Regions from separate parts of the Massilia genomosp. 1 genome, predicted to be linked through region 1. Evidence: riboswitches for the same ligand, from Rfam matches in the RefSeq annotation. Region 1 holds a riboswitch; each other region holds the start of a gene.
What was found. Region 1 has a riboswitch for cobalamin ahead of F1735_RS21430 (CbtB domain-containing protein). Riboswitches for the same ligand answer to the same signal wherever they lie in the genome.
Positions count from the first base shown of each region.

Region 2: another riboswitch for cobalamin. It lies ahead of F1735_RS17720 (TonB-dependent receptor); the one in region 1 lies ahead of F1735_RS21430 (CbtB domain-containing protein).
Region 3: another riboswitch for cobalamin. It lies ahead of F1735_RS29105 (TonB-dependent receptor); the one in region 1 lies ahead of F1735_RS21430 (CbtB domain-containing protein).
Region 4: another riboswitch for cobalamin. It lies ahead of F1735_RS24765 (TonB-dependent receptor plug domain-containing protein); the one in region 1 lies ahead of F1735_RS21430 (CbtB domain-containing protein).

Region 1 is NZ_WHJF01000063.1:24,943-29,148, reverse strand. Features, by position in the region: gene F1735_RS21450 (DUF2300 domain-containing protein) at 1-473, shown strand, start outside; gene F1735_RS21445 (YfaP family protein) at 491-1,243, shown strand; gene F1735_RS21440 (hypothetical protein) at 1,374-1,739, shown strand; gene F1735_RS21435 (hypothetical protein) at 1,807-2,175, shown strand; cobalamin riboswitch at 2,254-2,478, shown strand; gene F1735_RS21430 (CbtB domain-containing protein) at 2,629-2,826, shown strand; gene F1735_RS21425 (CbtA family protein) at 2,817-3,581, shown strand; gene F1735_RS21420 ((2Fe-2S) ferredoxin domain-containing protein) at 3,585-3,920, shown strand; gene F1735_RS21415 (cobaltochelatase subunit CobN) at 3,910-4,206, shown strand, end outside.
Region 2 is NZ_WHJF01000046.1:5,342-9,547, reverse strand. Features, by position in the region: gene F1735_RS17720 (TonB-dependent receptor) at 1-1,987, opposite strand, end outside; cobalamin riboswitch at 2,164-2,398, opposite strand; gene F1735_RS17715 (LodA/GoxA family CTQ-dependent oxidase) at 2,738-4,206, shown strand, end outside.
Region 3 is NZ_WHJF01000124.1:9,558-13,763, forward strand. Features, by position in the region: gene F1735_RS29095 (hypothetical protein) at 1-180, opposite strand, end outside; gene F1735_RS29100 (M1 family metallopeptidase) at 180-2,264, opposite strand; cobalamin riboswitch at 2,390-2,548, shown strand; gene F1735_RS29105 (TonB-dependent receptor) at 2,625-4,206, shown strand, end outside.
Region 4 is NZ_WHJF01000084.1:18,226-22,431, forward strand. Features, by position in the region: gene F1735_RS24760 (FecCD family ABC transporter permease) at 1-410, opposite strand, end outside; gene F1735_RS24765 (TonB-dependent receptor plug domain-containing protein) at 459-2,342, opposite strand; cobalamin riboswitch at 2,425-2,656, opposite strand; gene F1735_RS24770 (histidine phosphatase family protein) at 2,651-3,196, opposite strand; gene F1735_RS24775 (adenosylcobinamide-GDP ribazoletransferase) at 3,198-3,989, opposite strand; gene cobT (nicotinate-nucleotide--dimethylbenzimidazole phosphoribosyltransferase) at 3,999-4,206, opposite strand, start outside.

The DNA of each region.
Region 1 (4,206 bases):
ACGTGCGCTATCACGCCGAGACGGCGTCGAAGGACACCATGGCGTGGAGCCAGGCGGTGGGGCAGGCGCAGCAGGGAATGCGTTTCGACGCCATCCTGACTGCGGCCTATCCCGGCGCCGACCTGACCACGCTGTCGGGCGGCGACTCGCAGCAGTGCGTGCGCCTGCCCGGCGCGCAGGCGTGGCTGGCGCGCGAACTGCCGCAGTGGGAGCGCGTGCTGCGCAAACAGGCCGGCTACGAAACACCGGCCGAACCACCGGCGGTATGCCACCTGGTGCGCGGCGCGCCGTATTCGGAGCAGTCGCGTAACCGGATCTATCTGCGCGGCCTGGCCAGCCGCGAGGACCGCATCACCCTGGTACACGAGTTCCTGCACCTGGGCCTGCGCAAGCACCCGAGCGGGCAGGATGAAGTCCTGGTCGAACAACTGGCGCGGCGCCTGGTCGATACGCGCCTGGAAGCGCATCAATAATCCCACCACACCTGATCATGAAAATACTGTTGATATCCGCACTGCTGTTGTCCACCACCGCCCTGGCCCAGGTGAAGATCGACTCGCCCAACAGCGGCTGGCGCAATTCCAAGGGCGCCAAAGAGGCGTATTCGCAGGATGTGAATTATCCGGCGGCGTCGGTCAGCGTGCAGGAGGGGCAGAGTCCGACGGCCGAGATTCGCGGGCGCATCGCCTCCAAGGGCAAGAGCAAGCCGGCCACCCTGGTGGTCAACGGCGTGGCGATGCCGATGGCGGTGCAGGAAGACGGCAGCTTCGCGCGCCCGTACGCCTTCGGACGCGGGTCGAACAGCGTGGAAGTGCGCTCGCCCGACGGCAAGGCGCGCAACCGCACCCAGTTCCTCGATTCCTACGCCGGCAAAACCCAGTCGCGCCTGCGCGTGGTGCTGTCGTGGGACAGCGACGGCACCGATGTCGACCTGCACGTGGTCGCGCCCGACGGCGGCCACTCGTGGTACGGCAACCGGGTCATGCCCAACGGCGGCGCGCTCGATGTCGACGTCACCACCGGTTATGGCCCGGAGATCTTTTCCAGCGCCGCGCCGCCGAAGGGGAACTACCACGTCTATGTGAACTATTACGGGGCTGGCCAGGACAGCGGCATCCTGACGGTGGCGCAGGTGGCGATCATCACCAACGAAAATTCACCGAACGAGCGCCAGGAAGTGGTGCGCGTGCCATTGCGCGCGCCGGGTGAACTGACCTTGGTCAAGTCGTTCGTGTTTCCTTGACCTGCGCTCCGAAAACAACGCCCTTCATCGGCGCTTTGACAGTTTTTGAAAGGCATGTAAAACTGTCGTCAGGAAATACGATCCTGGCTGCGTACCGACCGCGCCAGTCTTATGACGAATTGGAGTGCAAGTGAGTACTGCAGCATGGATCTACGATGCCAGCATCGTTATCAGGAACGCCCGGCAACCGGAGGCGTTCAACGCGATTCGCACATCGTTCGAAGGATGCGACTCCTTTTTCGCCGAACGCGCACGCGCCGAACGCGACTTCCCGGCTTTCCTTGAATCGATCGGCTTCACCAGCCAGCGCCAGGAAGGCGCGCTGCTGATTGACGGCGGCGATATCGAGATCATCACCAACTGGCTGATTCGCCTGTTCGACACGCTCGGACCCTTCGTCGAACCGGGCGGTGTGCTGGAGATCCGCGACGAAGAAGGCGAGCAGATGACGTTCTGCTACGACGGCAAGCAGATGGACATCGAATTCAGCGAGTAATGTAAGGCGGCGGCGCGCCGCTTCATGCTACATTGGCACCCCATCAATTTTGCAGGAGTGCCGCGTCATGCCACCGAATCCCGACATCGCCTCAATCCGCGCCGACCTGCTCGACGAGATGGCTGCCTATATGGCGCGCTGCGCCGAAGACCCGGACAACGAGCCCCCGTACGGCAAGGCCGAAATCGCCGCGTGTGCGAATATCCTCGATGCATACGCCGCCGCCATCGACAAGCTCCCCAAGCCTGCCGACCATGCAGCGATCATGAAAGAAGTTGAACGCGTCGTCGTGGCCCTCAACGAGTTCGATGAACGCGCCGGCGGCGTGATCGAGACCGAAGAGCGCGAAAAACTGTGCGACATCATCTACCTGGTTGCCAAGGACGCCGGCCTGCAAGCCGACCAAGACATCACCGAACAATGGCGCGACTGGTAAATACAGGCACTGCGACACGCACTGCGACGCGCACCTCGCGCGCAACCTTGCAATTTATATAGTCCAGACCTATACTTCGCCGGTAGTCAAGCTTCTGGTTCTGGCAAACAATCGTTTGCCGGATTAAATGGGAAGCCGGTGCGCTCCTTCACGGAGCAAAGCCGGCGCTGCCCCCGCAACGGTAAGCGAGTCAAGGATGTGCATCACGCCACTGTGCAAAGCATGGGAAGGCGCATATCCCGGAAGTGGGCTTCGGCCCCGCCACTCGCCAGCCCGGAAACCAGCCGAAGCGGTAAGTCGTTTGTATCGCGGAGGGCGATCCAGGTGGATCGCTGCGTACCGCACCCATCTCAGGTTCCTTCTCCCCTTGCAAGCCCCCGGTTGCCGGCCTTGGCAAGACGCGCGCGTCTGCATTGGACTGGCTCTATGCGCAGTGCTTTTGGAAGGAATGCCATGTCGTCGATCCGCAGCGTCACCCCCACCTTTGACGAACAAGTCCCGTTTACCGCCATCAAGGAGCGCATCGTGCAAGCCATGTGCGCCGCCAGCCTTGGCGCCGTGCTGCTGTTCGGCGCCGGCTTCGCCTCGATGGAAACGCTGCACAACGCGGCGCACGACAGCCGCCACTCGGCCGGCTTTCCATGCCACTGATTCGCAGCGCGCCCGCAACGGGCCTGGGCACCTTTAACCGCATCCTCGCCAGCGCGGCGGCGGCCGGCATTCTCGCCGGCCTTCTGCTGACCGGCGTGCAACAGGTGCAAGTGGCGCCCATCATCCTGCAGGCCGAGGTGTTCGAAAGCGCCGCGCCCGTAGCGCTGGAAGTGGCGGCGCCGCACAGTCACGCCGACGCCACGCCGCACGAGCATGCGGACAATGGTGCCCACGAAAGCGCGCATGAACACGGCGGCTGGCAGCCGGACGACGGTCTTGAACGCACCTTCTACACGGCGCTGGCCAATATCAGCGCCGGCGTCGGTTTTGCGCTGCTGCTGGCGGCGGCCATCAGCCTGCACGGCCGTGCAAGCGGCTGGCGCGCGGGCCTGTTGTGGGGCGCGGCCGGCTACACGGCGTTCTTTGTCGCGCCCTCGATCGGCTTGCCGCCCGAGCTGCCGGGCACCGTCGCCGCGCCGCTGCTGGCGCGCCAGCTCTGGTGGACCGCCACCGTCGCGGCCAGTGCCGGCGGCCTGGCGCTGGTGGTCTTCGCCAAAAACTGGCCGCTCAAGATCGCCGGCGCCTTGCTGCTGTTCGTGCCGCACCTGGTCGGATCGCCGCAGCCGGCGGTCCATTCGAGCAGTGCGCCGCCCGAGCTGGCACGCAGCTTCCTGTACGCGACCTTGCTCGCCAATGCCGCCTTCTGGCTGGCCATGGGCGCGCTGTCGGGCTACTTCTACAAGAAGTTCGGCTGACCGATGCGCACCCACGACCGGCACGTGTTCATGTGCGTCGGCCCGCGCTGCACCGAAAACGGCGTGCAGGCGCAGGCCGTGTTCGAGCATATGGGGCGCGAGATCGATGCGCGCCCGGACTTGTGCGTCAAGCGCACCCGCACCCACTGCATGGTCGCGTGCCGCAATGAAGGGCCGATCGTGGTGGTGTATCCCGAAGGCGTGTGGTACCGGCGCGTCGATGAAGCGGCGGCCGCGCGCATCGTCAGCGAGCACCTGATTGGCGGCACTGAAGTGACCGACCTGATTTTCCATCGCATCGGCGAAGGCGACACACTCGTGGCGGACAATGACACCTGATTTTCCTCAAGGCCCGGGGCCCATCGCGCTGCTTACCCACGCATCGAACGACCTGACGGTCCTGCACCACGCCGTAAGCCAGTTGCCGCCCGAGTTCGGCGCGGTGGCGGGCGTGAACCTGCAAGGACTCGACGCTGACGGCGCTACGGCGCTGCTCACGCGCGAGGTGCAGGGCGCGCGCATCATCATCTTGCGCGTCCTCGGACGACTCGGCAGCGTCCCTGGTTTTGCCGACCTGGTCAGTCATGCGCGCCGCACCGGCCAGCACCTGATCGCCATCAGCGGC
Region 2 (4,206 bases), on a different contig from region 1:
CGCGCCGGTCCAGCAGGTTGAGCACTTCGACGGTCAGCTTGAGGCGCGGCGTGAGCCTGTAGCCGAGCTTCATGTTGAGCAAGGTGGACGACGGCGAACGCACGGAGTCGTCTTCCAGCAATGCACGCGGGCCAAAATAGCGCAGGCGCACGCCGCCCGACCACGCGCCGGCCACGCCCGAGACGCCGAGCGAGGCGGTGCGGCTGATCGAACCGGGAATGAAGGCGCCGGCCGGATCGTGGTCGCGAAAGCGCGCGTGCGACCAGGCCAGGTTGGCGTCGATGATCCAGTCCTTGGCCGGCGTGTAAAAATTGGCCAGTTCGATGCCGTGGCGCCGGCTCGGGCGGCCCGCTTCGGTGGTGCCGGCGTCGCCGATGAAGATCAGTTCGGAATCGAGGTCGAGCCGCCAGGCGGCGATGGTGGTCTGCATGCCCGGCACCAGCCCGGCCAGCCGCAAGCCGGCCTCTTTGCCGGTTCCGCGCACCAGCGGCGTGGCGCGCTCGATCGCGGCACCGTCGGCATCGACCGCCAGGCCGGTTGTCGGATCGACGCTGCCGGTGACGCCGCGCGCGTCGTTGCTGTGAAAGCCTTGTCCCCAGTTCAGGTAGATCTCCGCATGTTTGCCCGCCGTGAAAATGGCGGTGAACTTGGGACTGGTGATGCGCGCATCGACCTTGCCGGAGTTGGCGGGCGTGTCGCTGTCCACGTCGAACGTGTAACGGTCGGCGCGCAAGCCGGCGACAGTGCGCAGCCAGGGCGCCCAGACGGTGCTGTTGGACAGATACAGCGCGCCGCTGCGCTCCTTGACGTCGTCTTCGCGCACCGTCGACAGGCGCTGGCGCGCCTGGCTCAGATACAGGCCGACCGGCGCCAGGCGATCCGCGCGCAGCTGAACGCCGAGCGCGGTCTCGGAAGCGAAAGGCCCGAGCGCGTGGCGCCATGTGCGCGCCGCGTTCAAGCCGAGAATGCGGCGGTTTTCAGCCTGGTGGAACTGGTCGCCGTGCCCGGGGTCGCCGAGCATATAGGTAAAGTCGCTGAACAGGTCGAGCCGCGAGGCGATGAGGTAGGCATTGACCTTGCTGGCGCCGTCGCCGTACTGGCGGCTCCACTCGCCGGAGACGCTGTAGCGCGCGGTCTGGCCGCCGTCGGTCGGGGCCAGGGTGCCGTAGCGGCCGATCAGGCCGGCGGCCAGCGCGCGCTGCGGCACCTGGTCGGTCGAGGTCCAGGACGAACGCAGCGCCATCGCCGTCACCCGGATCTCGTCATCGCCGGCCGAGCGGTGGTACGACAGCACGCCGTTGACGCGCTTGTAGCGTTCCGGCGTCTCCCAGGGACCATCCTGGCCCGCGCGTTCGAGCGCGTACAGCAGCGCGCCGCCGGCCAGCGCGGTCGAGTTGGCCACCAGCACGCGCTGGAAGCGATGCTGGCCCGCCTCCACGCTCAGCAAGCCTTGCTCCATCTGCCGCACGTAGTCGAACGCGGCCGCGCCGGCGACCGAAAAGTCGCCTTCCTCGGCATAGTAAGTGCCTTTTTTGTACTCGATGGTGCTGAGCAGCTCTGGAATCAGGAAGTTCAGGTCCGAATAGCCCTGGCCGTGCGCGTTGGTCGGCAGGTTGACCGGCATCCCCATCACGCTGGTGCGGAAATCGGTGCCGTGATCGAGATTGAATCCGCGCGCGAAATATTGATTGGCCTTGCCGTCGCCCGCGTGCTGGGTCACGATCAGGCCGGGCACCGCTTCGAGCAGCTCGCCGGTGCGCAGCAAGGGACGGTTTTCGAGCTGCCTGGCGGTGACCGTGCCCTGGTTGGCCGAATCGGCGACGCCGAGCGGGATCAGGCTGGCGGACACGCGCACTTGCTGGACCGGAGAAGGCGCATCGCCATCGACGGCGGCGTTGGCGAAGGCGAAGGTGGGCAGGGCCGCCAGCAGCAGCGGCGACAGCCGGCGCAGCCCGCGTGGCGACGGGGCAGGGGTGGTATTTTTCACGGGTACTCTCTGTAAAGACCGGACCGGCCGGCCTGTTTTTTGTGCGGCGCACATCCCCGTGCGCCGAGAAAAAATAAGCGGCGGCCGACGCCGGCGTGAGAGTCGATGGCGGGGCGGGCGCGACGCCATTGCGCGCGCTGCCGTGCGATCCACAAACACGGCAGTTCCCGGCCGCTTCGCTTCCATGCGTCCTGGCCGGTATCCGGGCTAACAGGTCAGATTGCCTCGCCTTCCCATGCCGGCGGCACAGTGGACCATGAAGACAACCGGCCGCGCATCGTTGGACGACATGCGGCGCCTGCTTTACCGTTGCGGGGACAGCACACGTTTGCCGCTGAAACCAGCGCGTGTTTCCCGTTTAACTGCGGCCTTCAGAGCAAGGCCGCTAGCACCAAAACGTGGCAATCATACGGACTGCTGAGACATTTGGCAACATTTCCATGCGCCACGGTCCGGCTCGCCAAACAGCATGGCGCAATCATGCGTAAAGGATATGGCGGCGCGAGGCGTGCCGGCCACCGGGGAGCATACGCTCATCCGATGACGTATTGATCACACATTGTCACGCGTGGCGCAATAAAAACAGGGGTCAACTTTGCTGGCGATTTGCTTGCCAGGTGAGGCAATATGGGTAGGTGATCGATGGGGCGGCGTTGCGTATCCCCATGCATGTGCGTGACAGGAGGACGGGCTCATCCCCGCCCGCTCAGCAATTGAAGGAGTAAGGCCAACACCTTGAAAGGGGCCGTCATGAGCACCGAGAGCAAGCTAGCAGACCAGGTCGTGTACGCGAAGATCCACCCGTCGATCGGCATCGCGCGGGTGGGTAATTCCAGGGAGGACGATGGCTTCTACGTCGGCCCGCAGGTGATCGATCCCTTGCCCAAGCCCCTCAACTTCTACCGTGACGGCGCCGGCGCGCTCAAACGCGAGGTGGCCGAGTTCCGCATCTATGGCTACGACGGGCAAGGGCGGGTGCTGTGCGAACTGACCATGCAGGATGGCGTCGAGATTGAATGGACGGTCGAACTGGCCAATCACAAGGCGGCCTGGTATAACTTCGAGATCGCACTCGACATCCCGGAAGCGGCCACCGCAACGCCGTCCACGCGCCGCAATGCCAAGGTGGCGCTGCTCGAGCGCGCCAGCTTGGCCATCCGCCCCGGGCCGCGCAGCATCGATGCGCCATCGGCCGCCGGCCAGCGCTACCAGTTCGATGGCGGCAGCTGCTTCGGCATTCCGGTGCCGCTGGGCGAGTTGCGCACCGATCCGCGCGGCCGCCTGTGGGTATTCGGCGGGCACGGCATGTCGGCATCGTATACCGGCAGCGCCCCGGTCACGTTCGCCAACAATGATGGCTGGTACGACGATACCGGCGATGGCCCGGTCAGCGCGCGCGTACGGCTGGGCGGACGCGACTTGCAGGTCGCGCCGGCATGGGTGGTGGTGGCGCCGCCGAACTACGGGCCGCAACAAAAATCGGTACGCACCATGTACGCCGTGATGACCGATGTCGCCATCCAGGCCGGGCAACTGCCGGTACCGGTCGAGCCCTCGTTCAAGAACGACTTGCTGCCGATTTTCAAGGCGCTGTCCGACCTTCAATGGATGAACGGTGGCTTCGCGGCCGGCTTCGGCCACGGCATGCCGCAGGATTTCCTGGCGCCGGACTATCTGCGCAAGCTCGCGCAAGGAGGCAAGACGTATGCGCAGTTGCGCAGGACGGTCGCCAACGCGTTCCGCAACCCGCAGTACCAGGATGCGTCGATGAAGCCCTGGCCCTGGGTCTATGGCGATGCGATGGACTTGCCGATGCCGCCCATCCCGCGGGCCATGACTGCGCTGACCGTCACGCAGCTGGCGATGCTGGCGCGCTGGGCGGAGGGCAAGTTCATCGCCGATTACGATCCCGCCGCCGCTATCGGGGCCACGCGCGACATCGCCGGCGTGCCGCTTGCGGAACAGGCGGCCATGCTCGACCGCGCCGCGCTCGAGTTCTGCCTGGGCGACGCCTTCCATCCCGGCTGCGAGATGACGTGGCCGGTGCGCCACGCCTCGATGTACAGCGAGCCGTACCGGTGGCGCCACCGTGCCGCCGACGATCCCGAGCCGGACTATGGCACAACCTTGACCCCGGCCGAGGCGTGTTGCTTCGATGGCCCCTTGTATGGGCAGTCTCCCGGCTCGGTCACGCGCTGGATGGCGGTGCCGTGGCAGAC
Region 3 (4,206 bases), on a different contig from region 1:
CAATGTGTGCGCATGCACCGAATAATCGAGGTGCGTCGAGAGCAGGTGCCAGGCCGGCAGCGCCAGGATCAGGGTTGGCGCGAGCATCCACAGGGTCCACAGCAGCAGCAGGCGCCATTGCAGCGCCGCGCGCGCCGCACGCGGGATGGATGCCATCGAAAAGGCGGGCGTCTGCTTCATCACACGGTCGCAATCAGGGAAAAGAGGATGTTGAAAAACGCCGCCACATCGCCGCTCCATCTGCGCGAGGCGCTGCCATCGGGTGCCAGTGTGCGGCTGTCATCGAGTTTGCTGGTGTCGAGGTAGTGCTGGCGCTTGGGATCGAGTTCGGCCGATACCGCCCTGGCCGGCTTGACCCAGTTGAAGGTGCGCCAGCGCTGCTGGTCGTCCCACACCACGGTCTCGCTGCTGCCGTCGGCAAATTTGACCAGCAGGCTTTGCGCCACCGGCACGCCGCGCCGCTGCAAGGTGACGCTGGTGCGCCACGGGCGCGCCGCGCCGGCCTTGGCGGCGACTTCTTCCTCGCTCGAAAAGCGCGAGATGCGGTCGTCCACGCTGGCGGCGGCGTACACCTGCTGTGCGAACGCCGCGTACACGGCGGCGCGCTGGCCGCTTACCTCGGCCAGCGTCTCGCGCAGGTCGGCGATGCTCGGATGGCGGAACTTCCAGCGCTTGTAGTATTCCTTGAAGGCGCGCTCGGTCGCCTCCTTGCCGATGCGCTCTTCCAGGTCGCGCAGCATGGTCGCGCTGCGCACGTACACCGGGCCGATGCCCTGCAAGCGCATGTGGGCGTTCTGCCCGATCGGGTCGGCCGGCTCGTGCCGCGGGGCGTCGTGGCGTTCGACATCGAAGCCCTTGAAACCAGGCGCCAGGCCGAGCGCCTTGAGCCAGCGCGGGCCCAGGTACACCTGCTGGCCGGTCTCGCGCAGCATGCGGTAGTCCCAGTATTCGTTCAGGCCTTCGTCGAGCATCGGCTCCTCGAATTCGTTGGAGGCGACGATGCCGTAAAAGTAGCCGTGGCCGACTTCGTGGATGGTGACGAAATCGAGGTCGAAGGCGCCGGCCGTGCCGGGCGCCACCTTGTCGTGGCCGGTGGCGGTGATGAAGGTCGGATACTCCATGCCGCCGGCGTCGTCGGCGTTGAACGGCGGGATCACGATGGTCAGCGTTTTGTACGGATACGGGCCGAGCGTCTTCGAGAAATAGGTCAGCGCATCGGTGGCGGCCTTGAGCGCCGGCGCGGCGCTGGCCGCACGGTCGGGCGGGAACAGCACCGTCAACGCTACCTGGGCGCTGCCCGGCGCGCTCCAGGTAGCGCGCAGGGGCGGCGCGGTGCGCTTGTCGGCGGTCCAGGCGAAGTCGTGGACGTCGCCCTGCACGTAGTGGTGGGTCAGCATGCCGCCGCGTTCGGCCGGCGCTCCTTGCAGCTCGCCCGTGGCGCCCACCGTATAGCCCTTGGGCGCGGTGAGCTTGACGTCGTAGCGGCCGAAGTCGGCGTAGAACTCGGACTCGTGGTGGTACTCATGCACGTTCCAGCGCGCCCGCGTGGCGCCGCGTTCTCCGGGCAGTTCGAGCACGCCGATCTTGGGGAACCACTGGGCCACCAGATGAAAGCTGCCGAAGTAGCCGGTGTCGCACACCACGCGCGGCAGGCGGGTCAAGAAGGCGATGTCGACACTGGTGGAGGCGCCCGGCGCCACCGGCGCCGGCAGGTCGAAGCGCACCACGGTTTGGTCGCTGGCGGGGCCGTTGTCGGGATGGACAAACGACCAGTCGACCTTGGCCCCGCCCTGGGTCACGCTGCGCAGCGAAATATCGCCCCACTCGCCGGGCCGGATGGTGGCATCGTTGCCGGCCTCGCGCTGCTCGGTGAAGTAGGTGCTGCCCGCGCTCTTGAAGGCGTTCATGTACAGGTGCAGGTAGACGCTGCGCACGGTCTCCTTGCTGCGGTTGCGCCAGGTGAGCTTCTGCTTGCCGTCGATCGTGTGCGCGACCGGGTCGAGGGTCGCTTCGATCTGGTAATCCACCACGCGCTCCGACAGGGTCGGCTCGCTGCCGCTGCGCGGCCCGCCCCACGCGTCCGGGGCGCTCGGCACGTGTACCGCGCCGGCCGACGGCAGGGCGAAGCCGATCCCGACATCGGTCACCGGTTCGGGGATCGGCGTGATGCTGATGTCGGCCTGCGCCAGCAGCTCGGCGCCGGCGACGGCGGCAGCGGCGAGCAGCAGCGCCTTGAGGGCCAGGGTTCGGGTTCGGGCTTGCATGCGTTCTCCTGCGCCGGCGGGGCGCTGATTCGATAAAAAGGTAAATACGGGGTTTGCCGGGCGGCCGGCGCGCCGCACAGCATGCCACAACGCGCGCCGCCACGCAGTCCGGATGGCGACTCCGATTATAATGGCGCAGTTTTGGTGCCCGCCCGCGTCTTCACGCCGGCAGTTAAACGGGAAACACGGAGATAGACTCTTAGTGTGCTGCCCCCGCAACGGTAAGCCAGGCGCGCCATGAGCGCCTTGCCAGCCCGGATACCGGCCAAAACAGGGGGACCCGACGCCGCATCGCGCGTCGGTCCGTGCAATCCGGCTTGCGGGGACGCAGGCCAGGACTCATTTTCTGAAGACGACATCATGATTTTTGCAGTATCGCCGCGCCGCGCGCTCTCTGCCAGGCCGCTTGCGCTGGCTTCCGCCCTGTCCCTGTGTTTTGCCTCCGGCGCCGCGCTGGCGGCCCAGGCCCTGCCTGAAGTAACCATCACCGGTGCGCGCTTCGCCAGCGATCCGGCGCTCGCTCCGATCGGCGCGACCGTCATCAGCGCCGACGACATCCGCCGCGCCGGCGCGGCCGACGTCAACCAGGCCATCCGCAAGATCGGCGGCGTGTACGGCCGCCAGAGCCTGGACGGCTCGCCCGACTTCAGCCTCGATTTGCGCGGCTTCGGCACCAACAGCAGCCAGAACATGGTCGTCACGCTCGACGGCGTGCGCATGTCCGAGAGTCAATTGAGCAATGCGACCCTGTCGTCGATCCCGATCGAGACGGTCGAGCGCATCGACATCATTCGCGGCGGCGCCAGCGTGCTGTATGGCGAAGGCGCCACCGGCGGCGTGATCCGCATCGTCACGAAACGCCCGCAAGCGAACGGCCGGCGCGGCATGCTGCGCGCCGAAATGGGCCAGTTCGGCCTGCGCGACCTGCGCGCCGCCCTGGCCCAGTCGTGGAACGGGTTTGCGCTCGACGCCTCGCTCGGCAGCGCCCGCACCGACAACTACCGCGACCACAACGGCTTCGAGCTCGATACCTTCAGCGGCGGCGCCCAGTGGGCTTACCAGGGCGGCCGCGCCGGCGTGCGTTACGACCGCGCGCGCCAGGAGTCCGACCTGCCGGGCGCCCTGAGCGCGCGCCAGTTCGGCGACAACCCGCGCCAGGCCAATACGCCGGACGATATCGGCGCGCTCGATTCGGACCGCCTGACCGCGTTTGCCGAGCAGCGCATCGGCGCCGTCGACCTGGCCGCCGAGCTGTCGCGCCGCGAGCGCACCGCCCGTTCGACCTATTTCTACACGCTCGAAGGCGCGCGCGTGGCATCGAAGGCGACCTACGGGAGCGTGCAGACGCAATTCTCGCCGCGCGTGCGCCACCTGGCGCAAATGGATGGCATGCTCAACGAACTGGTGGCCGGCGTCGACCTGGTCAAATGGACGCGCGTGACCGAGTCGGATTATTCGAACGCCGATGCGACGCAAAAGTCGAAAGCGCTGTACCTGCGCGATGAACTCACCTTCGGCGGCGCGCACAAGGCCCGCGTGGCTGTGGGGGCGCGCCGCGAGCGCTTCGAGAAGGACGCCACCGATACGCTCGCCTTCGCCAAGCCTTACGACACCAAGCAAACCCTCAACGCATGGGAAGTGCAGGGCAGTGTCGACGTCATGCCGGCCGTACACCTGTACGCCAAGGCCGGGCGCAGCTACCGCGTGGCCAACGTCGACGAAAACGGCTACCGTTCCTCGCCCGGCTTGCTGGCGCCGCAAACCTCGCGCGACCTGGAACTGGGCCTTGTCTATGGCACCGCGAGCCTGGGCGCGAGCGCGCGCATGTTCCGCCACCAGCTGCGCAACGAGATCTTTTACGACCCGAGCGTGAACGGCGGTTACGGCGCCAACACCAACCTCGATCCGACCCAGCGCAAAGGGGTGGAAGTCGATGCCCACG
Region 4 (4,206 bases), on a different contig from region 1:
ATCGAGACGGCCACCGCGCCCACGAAGGCGGCCAGGTCGACCATCCACATGGCCCACATGAACAGCAGCGCGGCCAGCGCGCCGACCGAGGCGCCGGCCGAGATGCCCAGTACATATGGCTCGGCCAGGGGATTGCGCAGCAAGGCTTGCATCATCACGCCGGCCAGCGCGAGCGCGCCGCCGGTGACAAAGGCCACCAGTGCGCGCGACAGGCGCAGGTCGAGCAGGGTGGCGGCCAGGGTCGAGGTGTCGCCTTTCGCAAGCGCCATGAGCGCGCCCGGCATCTCCGCCAGCGGGACCGGCACCGAGCCGACCATCCCGGCGATGACCAGGCTTGCCAATGCCAGCAGCGTCAGCGTCGTGATGATGACGCTGGCCCGGTGGCGCATAGTGCGAAAGAACGGATGCATGCGACTCCTGTGTGGTACTTAATTGTGCTTAACGGTCCTTAACGGTGCTTAACGGATGCCGTAGCCGATGCCGGCAAACAGCTGGCGGCCCGCAGTGGCGTAATTGCGCGCCAGTTCGTATTGTTTGTCGGCGACGTTGTTCAACCGTAGCACGGCTGACCAGTCGTGGGCAAATCGGTACGAGGCAAACAGGTTCACCAGGCCGTAGCCGGGCAGCGTGCTGCGGTTGGCCAGGTCGTCGAAGCGCTTGCCGGATACCTGCACGCCGACGCCGGCGATCAGGTTGCCCGCGTTGTACTCCACGGCGAACTTGGCGTGGCGTTTGGCGCGCCGTTGCAGGTTTTTGCCGGTGGTGTCGTCGCGCGGGTCCTGGAAGTCGAGCGAGCCGCTCATGTCGACATCGCCCAGGCGGGTGCGCGCGCCGAGGCTGACGCCTTCCAGCGTGGCGCGGTTGACATTGTAGGCGCAGCCGTTCGGGTGCGAATCGCGCTGCACCGGGCATTTGCCGGTGTTGACCAGCAGGTCGGTCAGGCGGTTGCGGTACCAGACCGCGCTCGCTTCAGTCGTGCCGTCGTTGTAGTACACGCCGCCTTCGACGTTTTTACCTTGTTCCGGCTTGTTGGTGTCGACCCCATAGCCTGGGTAATACAGTTCGTTGAAGGTCGGTGCGCGGAAACTGGTGCCGGCGCTGGCATTCACGCGCAGCGCGCGCGTAAGCTTGTAGCCGTAGCCGATGCCGCCGGTGGTCTTGTCGCCGTACTGGGTGCTGTCATCGCGCCGTGCGCTGGCGCTGGCCAGGTGGTTGCCGCGCTTCGCCGAGTAGGCGGCGGCGACCGAATTGGTGGCGCGGCTGGTGTTCAAGGCGCGCGTGGTGTCGGCGAACACGCTCTCCACGCGCCGTTCGAGCACCAGTTGCAGCAGGTCGCTTCCAAGGGCGAGGTCGTGCTGCATGCTGTAGGCGTGCGCGCGCGTGTCGATGCGGTTGCTGGCGCTGGCGCTGGTGAAATTGACCGATTTGTCGTCGGCCTCGGAAGCCTGCAGACTCATTTTCCAGCCGCTGGTGAACTGGTGTTTGGAAAAGACGGCGATGTTGTCCATGTTTTGCACGCTGCGCACGTCGAACGGGTTCGGGCCGGAGTCGTACTGCGACGCCAGGTGGCTGTGCAGGTACAGCAGGCCCGCTTCGTGGCCCTTGGCCAGCACGATGCCCAACTGGCCGCTGGCGCTGTCGCGCGCGTAGCCGTCGTTGTCCTGGTTATACGACGAGGCGCCCGGCTTGGTGGCCGAGAAGCCCTGGTCCTTGTCTTTCGACAGACCGAAGGCATAGTTGATGCTGTTGTCGCCTTCGCTGGCGCCGGCCACCCCGAACGTCATGGCGCGCGCCTTGTCGCTGCCCGCTTCCACGGAAGCGCTAACGGCGGCCGGGCCGGCGCCGCGCCGGGTGAAGATCTGCACCACGCCGCCGATGGCGTCGGCGCCGTACATGGTGGCCAGCGGGCCGTAGACGATTTCGACCCGGTCGATGTTCGCCAGCGGCAGGGTGGCCCAGTTGGCGATGCCGCTGGTGGACGAGCCGATGCGCACGCCGTCGACCAGCACCACGGTCTGCTTGGGGTCGCCGCCGCGGATAAACACTTGGGATGCGGTGCCCGGGCCGCCGTTACGGGTGATCTCGATGCCGCGCTGCTTTTGCAGCAGCTCGACGACGTTGCCGGCGCCGGAGCGTGCAATGTCGGTCGCGCTGATCAGCACATGGTCGCTCAGGACGTCGGAAGACGGCTGCGGCGCGCGCGCGGCGGTGATGATGACGGCAGTATTGGCAGTATTGGCAGTATTGGCGGAATCGACGGGGCTGTCGGCGAGGGCGCAAGGGGAGGTAAAAGCTAGCGCGAGCGACGTCAGGGCCGCGTGGCGTACAACAGGAAAGGTCATGACAAGTCTTCAGTGAATGCGATTGCGAGCAACCGGCCGACGTCCCCGTTGGCCAGATTGAAAAGGAGCGCGCAACTGTCGCACGTTCCCACCTGTGTTGGCCGGTATCCGGGCTGGCAAATGCGGCCGTCTCACCTTCCCATGCCAAATGCACAGTGGTCAATCGAGGCGGCTCGTCGCCATGTCAGCGACATTTGCTTACCGTTGCGGGGGCAGCACACGTTGGCCTGTATTGTCCTGTCACAGGCTTCGTGTTTCCCAGTTTAACTGCGCTCATGGACATGGGCGCGGGCACCAAAACCCGATAATTATACACAGTCGATGATGACGGTCTCGCCGTAGGCGATGGCGTGGGGACGCTGCGCCGCTTCCAGCGCCATGGCCTCGGGTTCCAGTCCGCGCGCGCGGGCCAGCAGCAGGCGGATGGCGCCGGCGTGGCAGATGACGGTGGCGGCGCTCGTGTGCGAGTGCATGCAATCGGCATAAAACGCCGACACGCGGCGCGCCATGTCGGTCACGCTTTCGCCCCCACCGGGGCGGTAGCCGGCCATGTCGGCGGCCCAGGCGTCGATGGCGGCGCGCTCAATGTCGTCCCAGCGGCGCATTTCCCAGTCGCCGAAATCGAGTTCGGCCAGGCGCGCGTCGTAGCGCACCGCTGCCCCGCCCAAGGCTTGCGCCAATCCGGCGCAGCGCCGCAGGGGGCTCGAGAACATCGGTGCGCCGGCCGGCAGGCGCTCGCGCAGGGCGGGCAGGGCCAGCGCCTGCAGATCAGGATCGACAGTCAGGTCGGTGCGCCCGTAGCACACACCTGGCGCCACCTGCGGCGCCAGGTGGCGCACCAGATACAGGCGCATGTCAGGGCCAGGCGCCGCGATGGAAAAACGCCAGCAGCGCCAGGTAGATGACCACTTCGGCCACCTGCTGCACGGCGCCCAGGCAGTCGCCGGTGTAACCGCCGATGCGGCGCAGGCACTTGGCGCCCAGCCAGCACGCCACCAGCGCGGCGCCGGCCACGCTGGCGAGCAGGGCGAGCCAGGGCAGCATGCCGGCCGTTGCCAGGGCCAGCGCGGGCACGCCGGCGCAGGCGCAGGCGATGCCGAATTCCCGGTGGCTCATATGCTGGGCCATCGGCTTGGCCTTGCCCTCGGCGCGCGCGTAGTCCATTTCCCAGATCAGGCTCACCGCCGCAAGGCGCGATAAAGGATGGGCGATGAACAGCGCGACCATGACGGCCGGTGTGGGCAGGGACCACAGCGCGGCGCACTTGAGGCCCACCGTCAGCCCCATGCCGACCGCGCCATAGGTGCCGATGCGCGAGTCCTTCATGATTTCGAGCACGCGCTCTGTGCTCAAGCCGCCGCCGAAACCGTCGCACATGTCGGCCAGGCCGTCTTCGTGGAAGGCGCCGGTCAGGTAGATGGCCGCCGCCGTCGACAATATCACCGCCACGGGAGCGGGAAAGAGCGCCGCCGCGCCGGCGTACACCGCCGCCGCCACGCTGGCCACCACCACCCCGACCAGCGGAAAATAGCGTGACGCATGGTGTAGCCAGGATGGATCGAAGCCCACCCAGCCCGGAATCGGCACGCGCGTGAAGAACTGCAGCGCGATGAAGAACAGCCGGCACTGGTGGACGATGCTGGCCATGGCTTGTATTTACGCCGACTGGCCGCTGACGCGCGCCGACTGGAAGGTGGCCATCTCGCCGAGGAAGTTGACGGCCGCGTGCAGCAGCGGCAGCGCCAGCGCGCAGCCGGTGCCTTCGCCCAGGCGCAGGCCGAGGTTCAAGAGCGGCCTGGCGTGAAAATGTTCGAGCATGCGCGCGTGGCCCGCTTCGTCCGAGCAGTGCGAGAAGACGCAGTAG